3 regions of the Acetivibrio cellulolyticus CD2 genome follow, and region 3 is predicted to be linked to each of the others. Evidence: riboswitches for the same ligand, from Rfam matches in the RefSeq annotation. Region 3 holds a riboswitch; each other region holds the start of a gene.
The links. A riboswitch is a leader RNA that binds a small molecule or an ion and turns the genes downstream of it on or off. The one in region 3 is predicted to bind cyclic di-AMP.
Positions count from the first base shown of each region.

Region 1: it holds a riboswitch for cyclic di-AMP, as region 3 does, so the genes downstream of both, ACECE_RS0220325 (cell wall hydrolase) here and ACECE_RS0206110 (peptidoglycan-binding domain-containing protein) in region 3, are expected to answer to the same signal.
Region 2: it holds a riboswitch for cyclic di-AMP, as region 3 does, so the genes downstream of both, dapB (4-hydroxy-tetrahydrodipicolinate reductase) here and ACECE_RS0206110 (peptidoglycan-binding domain-containing protein) in region 3, are expected to answer to the same signal.

Region 1 is NZ_JH556659.1:41,606-48,402, forward strand. Features, by position in the region: gene ACECE_RS0220315 (response regulator transcription factor) at 1-406, shown strand, start outside; gene ACECE_RS0220320 (ABC transporter substrate-binding protein) at 413-1,909, opposite strand; gene ACECE_RS0220325 (cell wall hydrolase) at 2,260-3,015, opposite strand; cyclic di-AMP (ydaO/yuaA leader) riboswitch at 3,019-3,145, opposite strand; gene ACECE_RS0220330 (DUF1287 domain-containing protein) at 3,204-3,893, opposite strand; gene ACECE_RS0220340 (WG repeat-containing protein) at 4,246-5,880, opposite strand; gene ACECE_RS28395 (peptidoglycan-binding protein) at 6,371-6,797, shown strand, end outside.
Region 2 is NZ_JH556658.1:546,755-553,551, forward strand. Features, by position in the region: gene ACECE_RS0218315 (CPBP family intramembrane glutamic endopeptidase) at 1-23, opposite strand, end outside; gene ACECE_RS0218320 (calcium/sodium antiporter) at 356-1,330, shown strand; gene ACECE_RS0218325 (diguanylate cyclase) at 1,458-2,078, shown strand; sodium ion sensor (DUF1646 type) at 2,109-2,164, shown strand; cyclic di-AMP (ydaO/yuaA leader) riboswitch at 2,226-2,358, shown strand; gene dapB (4-hydroxy-tetrahydrodipicolinate reductase) at 2,585-3,454, shown strand; gene ACECE_RS0218335 (TetR/AcrR family transcriptional regulator) at 3,821-4,405, shown strand; gene ACECE_RS0218340 (ClC family H(+)/Cl(-) exchange transporter) at 4,420-6,009, shown strand; sodium ion sensor (DUF1646 type) at 6,081-6,140, shown strand; gene ACECE_RS0218345 (DUF1646 family protein) at 6,203-6,797, shown strand, end outside.
Region 3 is NZ_JH556653.1:878,271-885,067, forward strand. Features, by position in the region: gene ACECE_RS0206080 (hypothetical protein) at 43-243, opposite strand; gene ACECE_RS30995 (hypothetical protein) at 267-428, opposite strand; gene uvsE (UV DNA damage repair endonuclease UvsE) at 482-1,447, opposite strand; gene ACECE_RS0206095 (class I SAM-dependent methyltransferase) at 1,541-2,287, opposite strand; gene ACECE_RS0206100 (NAD(P)/FAD-dependent oxidoreductase) at 2,303-3,532, opposite strand; gene ACECE_RS0206105 (RidA family protein) at 3,696-4,088, opposite strand; gene ACECE_RS0206110 (peptidoglycan-binding domain-containing protein) at 4,245-5,333, opposite strand; cyclic di-AMP (ydaO/yuaA leader) riboswitch at 5,334-5,471, opposite strand; gene ACECE_RS0206115 (mannose-1-phosphate guanyltransferase) at 5,956-6,797, shown strand, end outside.

The DNA of each region.
Region 1 (6,797 bases), on a different contig from region 3:
GGAATTGCAGCAGCACTCAATAATAATGCCGGCCAATAGCATACTTGATTACTTAAGCTTTATGAAAAGGTCAACAGAAAAGAATGAAAGTATTAGTCCTTTAATAAAAAGAGTTTTAGAGTACGTCAAAAATAACCATTCCAGTGATCTTAGCTTAAAAACATTAGCAATTGACTTCAACGCCAATTCCAACTACTTGGGACAATTGTTCAAAGAAGAAACAGGCGAATATTTCTCTGATTATTTAAATATGGTAAGAATAAACAAAGCAAAGGAACTCCTTCAAAGCACTGGCAAAAGTACTAAAGACATCTCCGTCGATGTAGGATATAAGGATGTAAACTATTTCTACAAAACTTTTAAAAAGTATTGTGGAGTTTCACCTTCAGAGTTTCGGAGCATGTAGACGATTCTACTGACCTGACTTTTTTGATATCCACTGATCGATTTGCCTCTGCTGTTCATCCATAACTTTGTCAAGTCCAGCCTTCTTGTATTTTTCAATCACCTTGGGAATATAAATTTTAGGATCAACTGCGCCAACAAAAACAGGTGCTTCTACTTCCTCAGTTACTTCTGTTATTTTGGCTATCTCACTTTCTACTGGTGTCGGGTCAAAGTTGAATTCCAACAAAGGTGAAATAATTGCCCTTGAATCAAAATCTTTGAAATCCTCGTTCAATGTTTTAGGATAATAGGACATGGAATATGCCAGATAACTGTTTCCGTAGGTATGATTTGCAATAGAATACCCATTGCCGCACATATCTATAACATTTTCCGAAACCTTTTTATAGTGTATCCCCTCTATACCGTATCCTAACAGGTTGTATAAATACTTGTCGGTATTAAGCAATTCCAAAAACATCATTACCCTTTCCGGGTCCTCAGAGGTAGAGGATATTGCCTGCATATGATATTCTATATCCTTTTTGGTAATAAACGGCTGCCTTAAGGGTACAGTTACAACATCGTACCCCAAGCGGTTTGAAAGCTCACTTGAGACCCTGGGATTGTATGCTGAAGCACCGACAAACCAATTTCCAGTTTTCTCATAGCCAGCTATACTTTTTATAGTGGCTGCATCTTGAAGAATATAGGCTTTTTTATACCATTTATGCATTAAAGCTGCATATTGCTGAAACTCGGGTGTTTCAAAAGTATTCACCAGCTTGTAGTCTGTCCGGTTATCAAAGTATAAAGCACTTGGTACCTGCTCGTCGATTCTTTCCATAGGCATGGAAAAAGCGGAACAAGAATATGCACATATCAGGTAAGGGACAACATCGGGTTCATTTTCCTTTATAACCTGAAACATAGGTTCCAAATCTTCAAGCTCTGAGACGGATGATATGTCAAATCCATACTTTTGCACATATTTTTTATTAAGTGTAATACAGAATTGGTGCCCAAGTTCCTTTATCGACGGAACGGCGTATATTTTACCGTTTACTTTTGCACCATCCAACAATACTTTGGGAGAACGCTCCAAAATACCCTTTCCGTATTTCTCTAGCAAGGTATCAAGCTCAACGAAAGATCCTTTTAAGGAGTTTTGGACATAGCTGTTTATCCAAGCAGATGTAAAGCATAAATCAAACTTTTGACCGGATGAAATTACTGACTTAATTTCCTTATCGTAATTGTTAAAATCAATCAATTCCAACTTTAGTCTGGCATTTATTTTTTTCTTAAGGTATTTGTTAACCTCTTCTAAGACAAGTCCGGAATCCTTCTGAGGAGTATTCATATGATACCAGACAATTTCATATTCCGGTAATGGAGAACTACTGTCATTTTGTTTCAGCGTTCCATTACTCTGCAAATTTTGATCACATGCAGCAAAAAGAATAGTAATGCATAAGAGAATTAAAACACATAATTTAATTTTAATAGTGCTCCTGCCCATTTAACACTTTCCCCCTAATAATAGCGATGCTGGCAATATAAAACTATATCTCTATGTAATATTAATGGTCTATATTGAGTAATTACATTTAGTCTGCGAGGTTCTGCAGCGTTAGGTTATACTTTGATGAAAGTCAGTATTGACTAATGCAAGATGTTTTTGAAGAAGTATATAGTTGTATTATACAAATTATACCATGCTTTGGCTTATTAATCAAAGCAGATATTAAAATTATCGTAATTAAATATAAAATAATGATAATCAAAATGATTAATTTTAACAGCAAATGCTTAATATGTAAAAAATGCGGCAGGAGAGCCACAATCCTGCCGCATTTTTTATATTATATTTTAATAAACGTATACCATTTTTCCAACTCTTAATGCAATTGGTTTTGACCACAGCCATTTATTTGTTGCACTATCATCAAAATAATACAATGCGCCGTTCGTTGGGTCAACCCCGTTAAGCGCTTCCAATGCGGCTTGTTTTGCAGAAGATGTTGCAGGTTTGTTTATCCAACCGTTTTCAACGGGTGTAAACTGATAATAGCGGCTATCCTTCTGATAAATGACACCACTAATGGTGTTTGGAAACTGGGAACTCTTTACCCTGTTTACCACTACTGCACCAACCCCAACCTTTGCTTGATAGGGCTCACTGGCTGCTTCAGCATTGATGAGCCTTGCAAGCAAATCGAGTTCATAAGCGGAATAGGATATTGCCGATTTACTGGTATTTACTCCATTTGCAATAGGTAAAACTAACTTCTGACCAATATAAAGTGAATTGTCCCACTTATTGTTTGCTTTTCTCAAGGATAAAAGCGAAATTCCAGCTCTTTTAGCAATAAGGTAGAGTGAGTCACCGCTTTTTACTGTATAATCTACGCCCGGAACTTTGAGTACCTGGCCGGGATAGATTGTATTGCTCGACAAATTATTATCTGTCTTAATTTTTGTTGTACTTGTGTTGAAGGTCTGGCTGATGGAATAAATTGAGTCATTGTTTACAACAGTGTAACTGCTTGCATTGACTGGTATAGCCAACGCTAAAGTTAAGGCTGTAGTAGCAATAAATACTGCTGCCTTTTTAGTAAAATACATATTAAATTCCCCCTTTTAGCCTTCGAGGTTAGTTGACGGGTTCGGGTTAAGGTACCCTACTCAATAGATGAGATTCACCCCGGATATTGCATCCCCCGTACTCCTTATGGAGATTCGGCTTTACCGTGCTATTTTAACAGAGACCACGGGGTAACTCCATACAAAGATTATGGAAACTAAGGAAATATTCAGTGCCTCGCTTCTGAATCACAAAACCTGAAGTGCCCTATTATATTTTGTGAATTGTACCAATTGAGCAAATGGTTTTCCTCTTTCGGGTATGTACTGGCATTGTGAATTATATAGGGTACACCATTTTTGCCTCTTTTATCAGATATGATGGCAACATGCTGCGGTAAAACAACGATGTCTCCCCTTTGCCATTGTACCAGGTTGCTTTTGTCATAAGGTATGACTTCTGTTGTTAAATTCATGGCATATTTCTTGAAAAAAACATACTGGTTCTTAACACGCCTGAAATCAATATTTGGATCGGGGTTTGCAACTGAGCCGGAATAATCCTGTAGATTTTGTTTGATATCTTTATCAATATTGGATTTAAGGTCGTAGCCTGCATTTTTAAGGGCTCTCCATACAACATCGGTACAAACCCCTTCAGTTTGGGGAGGATAGCCGCCTGAATAATATTCGCTCTTGTATTTAGGGTGGTTTCGAATTTCCTTTCTGGCACCCTCTAAAATGTCATCAAGATCAGAAATACCGTCTTTATCCATGTCGCTGTTTACTACAAGATTTTCTACATCTATCTTTGGTCTCATAAAATATAAATAATCTCCGTAAAGAAAGTAGTTGATAGGCATAATAGCTGCAATACCCAAAATTAAAACAACACTGCTAATTATTAATACTTTTTTCATCCTATTGCTCCCGTTTTTAAGTAATCAAGTAAAATTAATATTCTGCCAGATCAATAATTATACTATAACTTTTTACTGAACAATACAATATAGTTGAAGATTTTGACTGGCTGTAAAAAATTCAGTTGATGTAGTTTTAATGGATATAAACCTTTCCGCAAATCAAAAAGATGGAATCCTGGCAGTACTTGAAATTTTAAAAATCAAAAATATCGTAAAAATTATAATGCTTAACAAATAGCATAAAAAAGTAAGACAAACATCCGTCTGCCTTACTTTAAACTAATATACTTTCACTATAAACTTGCGTCGTCCTAATTCTGAGACCTTGAGTTAAGACAAACGTAAATTACTACTTTTCAATTATTACCGTTTGACTTTCTGAATCCCAGTTGACTTTTGCATTTAAACTTTCTGCTACGGCTCTTACTGGAACTAAGGTTCTACCATTTAATATTTGAGGCTCTACATCTAACTCTATTTGTTTTTCTCCTGTTGTAATTATTTTGTTTCCTATTTGCATTACTATTGTTGTTTTATCTTTGGTTGCTGTAATCGTTTTGGTTGTATCTTCCCATTCTACTGTAGCTCCCATTGCTTCAAATATTGCTCTCATTGGCACAAGGGTTCTTCCGTTTTGTATGATAGGGGGTTGGTCTAGTTTTAGATCTGTTCCGTTGATTGTTATTTTTATTTTGTTTTCTGTCAGCTGTATTAGTCCTTTTTTTCCATCTTTAACGTATGCCAGAATGCCATTTTCCTGGGTAAACCAAGTATCATCTATGCTTTTGTCAAAGTCGGATATTTTGTTCCCTTTGTCATCAATAAAGTAGTATTGGTTTTCTTTTTTTACTAGAGCCCTATTGTTTATAAATTTACACGCATCATCAAATTGGGGTTTTATTATTTCTTGTCCTTTTATGTTTATGTATCCAATTTTTTTGTCTACCATGACCATTATTAATCCATCATACATTGATCCCGATATTCCGTCATATTTTGGAGTTACGATTACTTTTCCTTCCGCGTTATATATTCCGCATTTATCGCCTTTTTCATTCCAGTATGTTGCATATCCATCTTGGAAGTAGTTTACGCAGTAGTTTTCCGGTTTTATGACCCATTTTCCTGTCTTGTCGATTGCTCCCCATTTTCCGTTTTGCTCTACTATTGCAATTCCTTCGTCACTAAATATTTGGCAACTACTATTATCTTTTATTGCTATATCAGTGTAGAGTGGTTTTATTATCCATTTGCCTGTTTTGTCTACTATTCCCCATTTTTGTGTTGTTTTATCTTTTGCTAGTGCTATTCCTTTGTTGTATGAGAGTAATTCTTCTAGTTGATCACTTGTATATACGATTTTGCCTGTTTTATCAATATATCCTACGTTCAATCCAGTTTCTACTTTTATATTTACACAAGCTATTCCTTCTTTAAATTCAAATCCTGTTGTTATATAGCTTTGATCATTTTCTGAGGCATCTCTGCTTCCTGCAATATATTTTCCTGTCAAGTCATAGTAGTCTACGTAACATTGTGCATCTGTCTCAAGTCCAATGATTCCTTCACTACAGTCTGAAGCATTATAGTATCTGTCTTCAGCTAGTTTATCTCCGTCTAGTATTACTTCTCCTTTTTTGTTTATTACTTGTACATCTACTTCTCCTGAAAATCCTATCCCTGTTTCTATTATTGCCCATGCTACTCCTTCATGAAAGTCTCCTACTCTGCCATATTTAGGTTCTACTATTACATTTCCTTGTTCGTCTATGAAACCCCATGCTTCTCCTTCAGCATCATTTCCATATGCATCTTTTTTTATAACTTTTTGCATTACTGCTGACATTCCTTCAGAGTAGGGACGTATGTCATCCCATTTTGCTTCGGTTATGTCTGTATAGCTTACACTTTTTGCATATGCTGCTGTACTGCTTAAAAGTCCTATCACAATTGTTAAAAGTAAAAATATCCTCGATATTTTCATTGTTTCTCTTCCTTTCTTTTTTATGTTTATAGTTCTTTTCTTTTTTGTTTTGGCAAGTTTGCCCTCCTTTACTAGTATATTTTTGCCCTTACCTTATTAACGGCCATGTTTTTATTAAAGTATTCTGAATATGCAAAAAACAATTAGTTCATTCTTGAAATATTAATATACCAAGTAAGAACCAAGTTATTTTCCTTCTGTATAATATGTGATATAACACCAAATATTCTATTAAAATATAATTAATACGAGGTTTGGTAGGGGATAACCTAAAGAATACACTTGCTTTCGCTAAAATACTTTTATTGAGAATTTGCATAATATAATGCCATGCTGGAGTGTATTTGGTTAGTGTTATAAAAACTTTTTAATATAATTTTCATTTACAGATAAAACTAAGTTTGATAAAATTCTTACCATAAATTACATAAATAATGTGGTTTGCAAGGTTTGCAAATAATAATAATTTATTTCGGGGGGAGAAAACTAAATGTTTAAAAGCAAAAGAATGATTCCACTTGTCATTTCTGTGGTGTTTTTTGTCCAAATTCTAACTTCAGCTTTGTTTACTTCTTTTGGTATTGTAAAAGTTGATGCTGCAAATACTTTAGCGGAAGAAAATGTTGAATCCAAACTCAAGGGTGATGTAAATGGAGATGGAGAAAGAAACAGTATAGATTTTGCACGTATGAGAATGTTTTTATTAGGAATAATAACAAGTTTTCCAGTCAAAAATAGTGCCTGGGCTTCAGACGTTAGCTGCGATGGGGTATTTAACAGTATTGATTTTGCTTATATGAGACAATTCTTACTGGGAATAAGAAAACTGCCTGAGGAACCGTACATATCACCAACACCAAGCGTAATCCAATCACCATCACCAACACTAAGCGTAATTCAATCGCCATCACCAACAC
Region 2 (6,797 bases), on a different contig from region 3:
TTTCTTCCTTCAACTTTTGCCATTATCAAAGCAAAAATGAAAAGTGGAATAAATAGAAAGTAGCCGGTAATAAACCAGTATAAAGCTGGATTTATTGAAAAGTTAGATTTCAAAAATGGAAATAATGTAAAAAGAAGAAGGATGAAATAGGCCGTAAATGTTGTAAAAATCACAGTTGCTCTTAATGGTGATATTCGCTTTTCAAGCATTTCTAATCTCCTTCCATTAGGTTATTGTATTAAGTAACGGGAGTTACAGGGTATAAACTACTTTGTTGAAGTTGTACCATGAATTTGATATTATTATAGCAAATTGAATTTATATTTCAAGAGAAAGGGATGGTGTTAAAAGAAAAATGCTTATTGCTTATTTAATAATTGGTTTTATTTTGTTGATTAAAGGTGCGGATTGGCTTGTGGATTCTGCATCAAAGCTTGCCAGGTCATTTGGTGTGCCGGCATTGGTTATTGGACTGTCTGTGGTTGCTTTTGGTACGAGTGCGCCGGAAGCGACTATTGGAATATTTTCTGGAATAACACATACGAATGCGATTACTCTTGGTGATGTGATAGGAAGTTCAATTGCGAACATTGCATTGATCATAGGTGTTTCTGCTTTGCTTTCTCCATTATCTGTTGACAAATCGGTCCTAAATAAAGAGATCCCGATGTCATTCGTCATACAAGTAGTATTTTTAATTTTGGCTATAATTGGTGCTTTGTTGGCAAGAGTGGACGGAATCATTCTGCTTTGCGGTTTTGCATTGTTTCTCTACTATCTGTGGCATTCTGCAAAGCGATCTACAGCAGAGTTGATTGAAGAAAATGAGTTGCAAAAGAAAGAAAACACAGATAAAGAAGAAGACAAGCACTTTGCTTTGAAATACAGGCTGAAATTGGTTATATTCTTGGCTATTGGACTTGCATGCTTGATTTTTGGTGGAAATATGGTCGTGGAAAGCAGTGTTGGTCTTGCTCATGCATTTGGCCTCAGCGAAGCACTGATCGGAATAACAATAGTTGCTTTCGGGACTTCACTTCCAGAACTTGTAACATGTGTGGTTGCGGCTGTAAAAAAAGAGTCGGATATTGCAGTAGGGAATATTATTGGCAGTAATATCTTTAATGTGTTGTTTGTTTTGGGAATCTCTTCTGTTATAAATCCAATAAAAATAACTTCCGAAGTGTATTGGGATTTTGGCGTAATGCTGCTGTCTACCTTACTTTTATCCGGGCTTGCACTATTTCGGAAAAAGATTACAAGATTTGGTGGCGCTGTTCTTTTGGGATTCTACATTCTGTTTGTCGCTTTTAAGGTCGTAACGATTTAGTATTAGAATGATAGGCAAATTCGTATTTCAGTTAGTATTTTATTGTTAAGCAAAAAAATACCTTGAATAAATATATTGACCTATATATATAAATTTGATATAATGGCGTATAAGGGAGAAAGTATATATGGAAAATGATTTGGTCAGCAAAGAAGAGTTTGTTATAAAAGTTGAGGAATTAATATCCAATGGAGATGGTCCTTTTAGTATTGCTGTAGCTGATATTGATAACTTTGAAAATATTAATAAAATATATGGTTATCCCATAGGTGATGAAGTAGTTAAAAAACTAATTTCAGTATTTAAGCAAAACCTATCGGGAACCGACTTGATGACGCGGCATGGTGATGAGCTAAATCTGCTTCTTGTTAAAAAAGGTGCTGAAAGAAGTTTTATGGAGATGGAAGAAATCCGCCGTTATCTTTCGGACAATACTTTCAATTTGAGTGATAAAAGTAAAACAGAAAACGTATATATAACTGTAAGCTGTGGAATAGCTAGTTACCCGAGAGATGCAAAAAATGCTGTTGAACTCTTTAGAGTAGCTGACAGTGCAATGTTTAGAGCAAAAAAGTTGGGCAAAAACAAAGTGTGTTTATCTGAAGCTGAAAGCATGGTGTTAAAATCCAGTTATTTTACAAAGACCCAAGTTGACAGACTTTCTGAGTTGTCAAAAGAAACAGAAAAGACAGAAGCATTTTTATTAAGAGAGGCTTTGGATGATTTGTTTAAGAAGTATAGCAAATAGAGTTTATTATATTTAAATATTTTATGTTCCGGTTGGATGGCAAAATTGCTATTTTCAAGAGAGTCAGGCTTCTAGGGTGGGGAGCTTATATTTTATATAAGTTCAACACCCTTTTTATATTTTTTAGGCAAGTGAAAAAATAAATATTTATAGTCTGCGCTGAATCCAGTAAAGGAGCGGGAGAACCAATTTTGGGGTGAATCCAGGTTGTACCTGGTAGGGTTAACTTTTTCGATCCGAATCCGTCAGCTAATCTCGTAAGCGTTGAAAGAGAAGGTGATTGATATGCTTTATTAATTGTACCCTTTTACTTTTAACGCTACGGTGAAATATCTGTAGCGTTTTTTGATTTTGTCTCTTTCAAACGAAGTAAGAGGCTAAATCTAGAGGGGCGTAATGCCCTGAGATTTTATTAAGCATTGGAGCAAATGTTCTAAAAAAGATTGGGGTTCAATGTCTCAATGATTCTTATTAACCGTAAAAACAACGATATGGAGGGATACAAGATGATTAGAGTTTGTATATCAGGACTTGGAAAGACAGGAAAGGAAATTGCGAAGGTTTTATTGGAACAAGAAGGTGTAAAACTCGTATCGGCTATATGCAGTCCGTTTAGCGATAAAAGAGGTAAAGACCTAGGAGAAATAATTGGGAATGGGAATACAGGCATTATTATAGAAGGATCGGATAATCTTGAACAGATTATTTTCAGAACCAGGCCGGACGTAGTTGTTGACTTCTCAAATCCTGAAGCAGCTTCAAGAAATGCCAGGATATTCTCAAAGATGAAAGTGAACATTGTCATAGGTACAACTGGGTTTTCAAAAATCGGACTGAAAAGGCTTGTTATACTTGCCAATAAATATAGGAATGGCATTGTGTATGCACCGAACATTACTCTTGGAGTAAATGTACTTATGCTTATTACAAATTTGGCTGCTAATATATTGAACAATTATGACTTTCAAATTACTGAAATTCACCACAAGAATAAAAAGGATGCTCCTTCCGGTACAGCTAAGAAGATAGCCGTAGAAATAGAAAAAGGACTTACATCTTCCGGCAATACAAATGCAAATGTACAAGTACCAATAACGGCAGTCAGAGCCGGTGGAGTTGTTGGTAAGCATGAGGTGATGATTATTGGTGAAGATGATAAGATAGAAATTTCACATGAATCCTTTTCAAGGAGAGCTTTTGCCCTTGGAGCAGTTCGGGCGGTAAAATTTATTAAAGGAAAGGTCGGCTACTATGAAATGAACGATGTACTAGATCTTAAAAAGGTAATGAATGATTATCTTCTGGCAGATAAAAATAAATCATTGAAGAGGAATTATTCGGAAATACTGAAACAAAACGAAATACAAGCTCTTTAGGAATGATAAATATTACATTTATTCCATTAATATCTTGGATTTATAGAGACTCCGTGCAGCTATTCTCACGCTTATTTATTAGCATTAGACTTAGATTTATACACCAAACAAACTATTTGCAGGATTTACTGCAAATAGTTTGTTTGGTGTCAGCCAATAAAAAAAGCTTTGTAGGCATGACGATAAAGAACTTTCAATGAATAATATTAAAAAAGCTATAGACTATATAATACTTGTAAAGTATTTTTTTATAATGTATAATTGACTAAGCGCTTAGTCAATTATACATTATTTGCTTTTTGGAAAGAAATGGAAGAGGCAAATATTATGGGGCTTAGTGCCATTATTTTTTTAAAGAGGTTGAACATGTCAAGAAGTAAAGAAAAAAATGAAAACATATCAAAAGAACGCAAAAAAGACATTTTGCGTGTAGCAATAAAGAAGTTTTCCGAAAAAGGCTATCAGGGCACAAGTGTTTCAGAGATCGCAAAAGAACTTGATGTAAGTCAAGGCATAATTTTCTGGTATTTTGCCACCAAAGAGAAATTATTTAGGGCTGCCTTCATAGAAGAATTCAAAGCTATAAAACTTACTGCAGCAAATGTACTTCAAGATGGATTATTATCTCCATTAGACAAATTAAGAAAATATCTCTCAGAGATGCTAAAGGTGTATTCAGCAAGAAAAGAAGGGTGCATGCTTATTTTGCAGTTGCTTTCAAATAACGAAATGCACGAGATACTGGCTATTGATATTGCAAATGTTTACAATGAACTTTATAAAGAACTTGAGTTACTGTTTAGAGATGCAGGAGCAACTAATCCGGACCTAAAAGCAAAAAATTTTGTTGCCTTACTTGACGGCTTTATGATTCAGATAGTTCTGGGGCTGGATATTGGCGATATGGAAATCCTTGTTAAGGACATACTGCATCGGTATGAACTTATATAATTGGAGGTTTTCTAATGAACAAAAAAAATAAGCATAACACCTATAACTCATTATTTCATTGGCAGAGCTTTAGACTTAAGCTTGTATTTGAAGGGATTGCAGTGGGAATTATTACGGGCCTTTTGGTTGTGTTATACAGATATTCGCTTGAAAAAGCTGTGATAGTTCTAAATGAGATTTATAAAATTTTATTGAGACAACCGCAATTGATTCCTGTTTGGATGGTGGTATTGGCATTAATTGGTTATGGCTTGGGAATGCTGGTCAAGCATGAACCAATGATCAGCGGCAGCGGAATTCCTCAAGTTGAAGGTGTTCTTCAAGGAAAACTAAAAATGACTTGGTGGAGAGTAATTATTGGTAAATTTGTAGGCGGCATTTTGGCTATAGGTTCAGGACTTTCACTTGGAAGGGAAGGTCCGTCTGTTCAGTTAGGGTCTGCTGTTGGTCAAGGATTTAGTAAGGTATTTAAAAGAATTAAAATAGAAGAAAAATATCTTATTACAAGTGGAGCTAGTGCCGGGCTTGCAGCCGCGTTTAATGCACCGTTGGCAGGAGTTATGTTTGCACTTGAAGAGGTCCACAGAAATTTTTCTCCATTGGTATTGCTTTCTGCTTTGTCAGCTGCATTATCAGCTGATTATGTGTCCAGTGGATTTTTCGGATTGAAGCCGGTTTTCAATTTTAAAAATTTATCAATTTTGCCTCTTAAATATTATTTTTATGTTATTATACTTGGCGTTATTTTAGGGTTATTAGGTGTTGTATTTAACAAAACATTATTGAAAGCGCAGAATTTGTATTCGAAGCTTAAATTTGTACCTAAAGAGTTTAGGATCATAATTCCTTTATTTGTTTCAGTAATTTTGGGATTGTTTTTACCACAGGTTTTAGGTGGAGGACATGAACTTATACTTTCTCTTGTTACTGCTAGCGATGCTTCATTAAAATTTCTCTTTCTTGTATTGCTTGTAAAATTTTTCTTTACTATGATAAGTTATGGTTCCGGTGCTCCTGGAGGTATTTTTCTGCCTTTACTTGCTATAGGCGCATTAATTGGAAGTGTATATAGCTTTATTTTAGTGCATCTATTTAATTTTGATAATATATTCACTATAAACTTTATAATTTTGGCAATGGCAGGTTACTTTACCGCAATTGTTAGAGCACCAATTACTGGAACTATACTTATAACAGAAATGACCGGTTCCTTTAATCATCTTCTTTCCATTGCTATGGTGTCGATCACAGCTTATATTATTGCTGATATTTTAGGCTCGAAACCTATATATGAATCTTTACTGAGCAGATTTATGCATAATCAGGGTTCTGAATTGAGCGTTGGCAGCAATAAACACAAGGCAATTTTAGAGTTCGCTATCTGTATGGGATCTGTGCTTGACGGAAAAGAGATTAAAGCTGTAAAATGGCCATCCCACTGTCTGTTAGTTGCTGTTAAACGCGGAGATCACGAGATTATTCCTAAAGGTGATACTATTATGCAATCTGGTGATTACTTGGTTGTACTGACTAATGAGGATAAAGTATCCAAAGTTAATGATACATTTATTAGAATGACCAAGAGCCGTGAGATTTCAACTTAGTACTGTATGGATATTGAAAATCTTTTAAAGATCTGATAACATAATATTGTTAATTTTATATCTTGCTATTCGGTTGAGTGTATTCGTTATAAATACACTTTCAAGAGTTTAGGCTTCTGGGGTGGGAAGTCCGTTATTTACGGATTTCGCGCCCTTTTTGTGTTGTTAATATATATTTTGGAGGGATTATTAAATGACTACTATAGGTCTTATAATTGTATTAATACTTATTTTAGTACTGCCGTTTTCATTTCGTTCTATCGAACATAATCTGGAATATTTTTTGCTGGTAATGGGAATTTTAGCATCCACAATATCAGGAATGATTTCGTTGAATTTTATGAAAGCTATTTTTGAAAACTATTTGCTATATTTTGTTACTGTTGCTGTATTGATAGCAGGTTTTGTATTTAGACTTTATGTTAAACAAATAAAGAAATTTGTTAGATATTGTACAGAACGAATTCCAATCAATATGTTTATTTTCTTGTTGATTGTTGTTTTAGGGTTTGTTTCGAGCTTTATAACTGCAATAGTAGCATCATTAATATTGGTGGAAATTGTTAGCGTACTTCCATTTGAGCGCAAACAAAAAATACAGCTTACTGTAATATCTTGTTTTTCAATTGGTTTAGGTGCTGCTTTAACTCCAATTGGGGAGCCGTTGGCTACAATTATTGTTTCTTCACTTAAAGTTGATTTCTTCTATCTTTTTAGAAGTATTGGGATTTATATCATTCCTTGTATTTTGGCATTAGGTTTATTTGGTGCCTTCTATATTGGACGTA
Region 3 (6,797 bases):
TTTATTTTTTATTTTCATTATTTATTTGCCATGCAGAAAACATTATTGCGTAAGGGACAGTTTCCTCAAGGTTTCATTATCTACCTCTTCAATCTCTCCCTTTAATATGCTGAATATAAACTCCTTACCAAGCCCTGTTGCTACTGCATACTCATCGAAGTTCATTCTTCCGCTTGCTCTTCTGATTGTCTCTATCAACTTGTCTGAATTTTTCATTTTGGTTGACTCAGTGCCTTCAATCAATTTAACTACCTCCTTGACTTAAATCAACTGGGATCATTTTCATCTAGAAATACTCTTACAACTTTAGTGTAGTTTCCTTTCTTTATATCCTCAGAAGTTGCATTTTCTCCAAACTTCTCATCGCTAAATCCCGGCGCAACCCTTCGGTCGTCTGATTTCTTCTTTGATTTGTTTTTACCCGCCATAATACTTTACCAACCTTCCAACGCATTTATTTACGAAAAAAATAGCACCTTATCTATAATACCTCAAAGTGCCCCTCATTTATCCATCTAATATTTTCAAATTCTTTTACCTTATTGGATAGGTTAAACAAAGCATTATCTTTATTCTTCGCCTCAATCATTACATCAAAATCCATCTCTGCCTTTTTGGCTGTTTTCAAAAACTTTTCAAACTCTTTTGGTTCAATGTCATCAGCATGGCTTCTGAACTCTTTTAAAGTCTTTGGACTTGAAAAATGAATTTTAGGGGCAAAGTACTCACCATTCCAAGTTTTAAATATATCATGTAGCATGTCCTCCAAAGCTTCCCCATTATTTGCACAATTATGATGATGTACATCCAAAACCATAGGAACCTTCAAGTCCTTGCATATTCCCAATACATCCATCGCAGTATATACTTTATCATCATTTTCTAATATAAGTCTTTTTCTTATTCTGTCAGGCAGCTTTATAAAATTTTCTTTAAATCTTTCTATGGATAGCTCCTTGTCCTTATATACACCGCCTATATGCATAACCAGCTTGTATTTATAGTCCGCAAGCCCCATGGCTTCATATAATTTTACATGGTAATCAAGATCCCTGATTGAATCTTCAAGAACTTTCTCTGAAGGAGAGTTTATAAGCGTGTAATGGTCTGGATGGGCACTTATACGCAAGTCGTTTTCCTTTACAAAATCACCTATCTCAATAAACTCTTCCTTGAAATCCTCTATATAATTCCACTCTTCTATTAAAGGATGTGTTGCTAATGGCACAAGTTTGGAAGTAAATCTGTAGACACTTATGTTAGAAGCCTTATTATACCGAAGTATCCTAAGGGTATTATTAAGATTGTCCCTCGTTATTTTTCTAAGCCTATGCAATTTAGCCTCTTTACTTGCCAGACTTGAAAACGTCTTAACAGTAACAGTACCCGATGGTGAACAATCTTTCAAATTAAGAGTCATCGCAACATACCCTAGTCTTACAATCATATATCTCCCTCACCGAATTTTTATAAACGCAATTCTATTTTATCCATATGAATACAAAATATAAATTCTATTTTTTAAGAGAGTTTATACACCCTATTGTTGAGACTTGAAAGCCTTTAAGACAAACATATATGAATCCTCTTTATATGGAGTACACTTAAAATCGCCATAACATTCATATCTCTTAAATCCTGCTTTTCTTAAAAGCACTATAAGCTCATCACTCTGAACAGGAAGAAGTTCTACAGTGTTTTTTAATGTTCTTGTATCATTACCATCCTTTACAACCAACTTAGTATTAAAATTAATTACATTTCTTCCTGACTGGTAGTCATACTCACGTATAAACTCTATTCCTGCCTCCTGATCCATTATTGGGGGAAGTTCTTTTAAACCAAGCCTTATAATTCTGTCATAATTCATTATCTGTATAATAACAGCACCATCAGACTCTATAAGGCTATACATCTGTTTGAGTGCACCCTCTATTTCTTCAAGGCTGCTGAGATGAACTATAGAATTACCTATGCAGAATAAAACACTATACTTTTGAGACAGTTTTCCTTCAAGTTCAGTCATACTGCAAACAAATGCCTCTATATCTACTTTCTCATTATCAGCCTTTTCCCTGACTTTTCTTATCATTTCAGCTTCAAGATCAACAGCTGTAATTTTATAACCCCTCTTGGCCAGCTCAATTGAATATGTCCCTGAGCCACAGGCAACATCCAGAATTCTAACGCTTTTCCTTCCTGCTGCATCCTCAATAAATCCAAGCTGTTCTTCCCCTGCCGGAAATATTTTGTCATAGTATTTGCCTATCTCGTCGTAGAAGCTCATTTATGCACCCTAATTTCACGTCATAGCCTTAAACTTTATCGCAAAATCCTTTTCTAAAATAATATTTCTGATATCTGAGATATCCCTTCCCTTTTTTGCAAAGTCACCCAATATATTCGCAGATGACGTATCTCCCAAGAGAATCAAGCCTTTAATTATATTATCTTTTAAAACTACTTTCCTATATGCATGCAAATCATTATCGCAGTAAACCAGCGATTCATATTCTTCTTCATTAGGATTTATCATACCCATTGATAAAAATGCAACATCTCTAAGCCTTACCGCATTACTAAAACCTGCATCACTGGAGAATTCCTGAATCTGGCCTGCCATGTTTGAAGCTGCACATTTCCCCTGAGCCAGAGCATTAGGCCATATATAGCTTGAAACTGTACCAGAGTCTCTCTTATTCTGAAGTTCCGCCACATCACCTGCTGCAAATATGTCCTTTATGCTTGTCTCCATATAATCGTTTACAAGAACACCCCTATTGGTTTTTATTCCAGTTCCCTTTACAAGGTCAAGGTTTGGTCTTGTACCTATAGAGATAACCAGCATGTTGAAATCCAGCTTTTCTCCATTTGACAATTCAATATTAAACCCGTTATCCGCAGTAACTCTTTGAACATTGCTTCCAAGTAGAAGTTCTATACCTTCTTTCCTTATCATTTCAACAAGCATTTGGGCAGCAGTAACATCCAACTGTTGAGACAAAATCCTTGATTCCCTTTCAACCAATGTAACGGTCATTCCCAATCTTCTGAGGGCAAACGCAGTCTCAATGCCGGTTAGTCCCGCACCTACAATAACTGCCTTTTCTCCTTTTACAGCATTTCTTATAATATTATCAGCATCTTTTATCGAATTTAGAGTAAAGTATTTAATTTCGTTTAGTCCCTCTATGTTTGGAACTACAGGACTACCCCCAACTGCTAGAAGCAGTTTTTCATACTCAAGCTCTGCACCACCCGTGAGCATGACGATTTTTTTTGTGTAATCAATACTATCAATGTTCTGGCTAAGCAAAAGTTTTATCCTGTTTTGATTATAGTAATTCAGATCTCTCAATATAAGCTTTTCCTTGACAATCTTACCGCCTATGTAATCCGGAAGCATAAACTTTGTATAAACCGGTGTATCTTCCACACTTATAATTGTAATTTCACAGCTATCATTCAGCTGTCTCAACTTTTCAGCCGCAGATATACCTGCCGCCCCATTACCAAGAATCACATATTCCACTAGCCATCACCCTTTACCACTTTTATTGTTTTAAGAATACTGACTTGCTGTAAATAATCTGCTGCTATATATTTGCCCAATCTAAAAGTAAATAAACATAAAAAAACAGATGCAGGTATTTATACCTTTGTAAAGACTTTGTAATTTTTGAATTATACCCATTTTAAATACTCGAAGGGATAATTGCTACAGCTTCAATTTCAATCATTACATCTTTCGGCAGTCTTGCAACCTCTATGCATGATCTTGCAGGATAAGGTGCCCTAAAGTATTCTCCGTAGATTTGGTTGACCAGAGTAAAATCATTCATATCCTTAATGTAAACTGTAGTCTTAATAACATTTTCTAACCCTGTACCTGCTTCAACTAAAACAGCTTTAAGATTTTCCAATACCTGCTTTGTCTGATTCTCAATACCACCACTAACAATGTCGCCTGTAGCTGGATGAATAGGTATTTGACCTGAAGTAAATACCATGTTTTGAGTTTTTATTGCCTGGGAATATGGCCCTATAGCTTTGGGGGCATTACTTGTAGATATAACTTCAATTGACATATAGTATTCCTCCTATATAGAAAATAAATAATCCTCTTTATTATTGAACTTACAACATTATATCCTATTACTCCATTTTTCACCAACCTAAAAAGAACAGGACACCGCAACTAATTGCGATATCCTGTTCTTCTCTTCAATTATTGAAATTTTAAGCTAAAAGCCGTTCTTTTCAGCCCATTCAGCAGCATCTTTAAGTGCTTGCTGATGTTTTGAGTCAACTTTATTTGTCCCATGAGTTCTACTGTTTAAGAAATGAATGTCAAACACGCCACTCATTTTGTTTCCCTTAACTGCGTCCAGATTATCGCCACCACCATAGCCACCACTTCTACTGCTTACATATGTATCAGCTGGTGATCCTTCTACTCCTGCATGCGGCATACCTGCCATGGAAGCTGCCAATTTGCGACCATTAACTGTTAATATAATAGGTCTTCTATCCCAGCCCCAGTCGCCGCCATAAATACTTTTCATTATTTTTGTGTCCTCTGCAGTTAGTGTTTCACAGTCTGCATGATTATGACCATATGTCCTTTTTATTTTAAAAGTGCGCCCAGTATTGATATCGTAAACTTCAGCGATATCGCCTTTTCCCAAAATGTTTTCCGCTCCGCCATACCACGAAACGAGATAACCACCAGTTCTGTCAACACTACCTCTTGATGCAGTTGTTTTTTTCGTAGAAGTGCTAGTCCTTCCTATTAACTTGTTTATTTTAGTCAAAGTTGCATCCCCAGCTACTCCATCCTGATCAAGGCCGTTCTTTTTCTGCAGTTTTTTAACTGCTGCCTTGGTAAGACTTCCGTAATAGCCTGTTGGGCTTGCACTAAGATAACCAAGTTTTTTCAAATCACTTTGTAGCTGTGTAACCCTACTTCCACTCATACCTTCTTTTAAAGCTCCGGAACTACTTGATGATCTGGAAGTAGTATTTGACTTTGCATCTACAAGCTTACTTATTAAAGATATGGTCTTGCTTCCTGCAATACCGTCACCATCTAAGCCATTGCTATCTTGAAGCCTCTCAACCGCTGATTTGGTTAGACTTCCATAATAGCCTGTCGGGCTTACTTTGAGGTAACCAAGTGTCCTCAAATCCTTCTGAAGTGATGTAACGTCACTGCCGCTCATGCCTTCCTTTAATACTTTAGATGCTGCAAAAGTCTGAATAGAACAAACAGAAAACAAATTTACAAAGCAAAACACAAATGCTGCCAGTAATACTGCCTTTTTCTTTAGCATTAAATCCCTCCTCAAGCTTACGAGGTTAGTTGACGGGTTAGGTAGAAGAGAACCCCTCCCAGCGAAGCCGGGATTAACCCCAAGAATATATCCCCCGTTCCTCTAATTTTAATTTAGAGAATTCAGCAAAATAATTGTATCATTTTATGCCTAAATAATAAATGCAAAAATAATACCTTCAATTATTAACTTTTGTACATTCCTTTAATTCAAGTGTGCGCCTTTCTCTTACCCCTATATTTTATACAAATATTTTTAATATGTAAACACTTTGTGGAAAATTGCCACATTTAAAAAAACTAAAAATTGAGTATCTGATTTACCATAAGCATCTTACTTTTTATTTTTTCCTCATTTATAAAGGATTTTTTTAAACTATATTGAATATAAATATAAGTATAATTATGTTTAGGAAAGTGGGTATATTGCAAAAAAGTTCATGTTTGATTTATTATTAAAACACGCAAAATAATTATTATGACAAATAGGAAAATAACAAGTGCTAAAATCAACACTTTATGTTGAAGTTTTATTTAAGAACAAATAATATTAATGAGTCCTACGGCTTTGCTTGACTCTATGATTTACACTATGATAAGAATTGTGAAAGGATGGTCCTTAAATGAAAGCAATTATAATGGCTGGTGGTGAAGGATCAAGATTACGTCCTCTTACATGTGACATGCCAAAACCAATGGTTCCCGTGATGAATGTACCAATAATGGAGCACATAGTTAATTTACTTAAGTCACATGGTATAACTGAAATAGGCGTCACTTTAATGTATTTACCCCAAAAGATCAAGGACTATTTTGGCAATGGCTCTCACTTTGGAGTTAACATCCATTACTTTACTGAAGATACTCCACTTGGAACTGCAGGTAGTGTTAAAAATGCAGAAGAGTTTCTTGATGAAACTTTTATTGTAATAAGCGGCGATTCACTCACAGATATGAATATTGCCCAGGCCATTGAATTCCACAAATCCAAGAAATCTAAAGCTACTCTGGTTTTAACCCGTGTAGACGTACCTTTAGAGTACGGTGTTGTCATTACCGATAAAAAGGGCGCCATAACCGGCTTTCTTGAAAAACCAAGTTGGAGTGAAGTTTTTAGCGATACGGTCAATACTGGTACATACATATTAGAGCCGGAAGTTCTGAATTATATGGAAAAGGGCGAGAAGACAGATTTCAGTCAGGACCTGTTTCCATTATTGCTAGATAAAAGAGAGCCCATGTTTGGCTGCATAATGTCTGATTACTGGTGTGACATAGGAGACCTTCAGGCTTACCTCCAAGCTCATTATGATGCCCTCGAGGGTAAAGTTAAATTGAATATGGCTTTAACTGAGATCAAAGAAGGTATATGGGTTGGTAATGGCGCAATTATTGATCCTCATGCGGTTTTAAATCCGCCCTGTGTAATTGGTGACAATTGCCGGATTGGTAGTGGTGCAGTAAT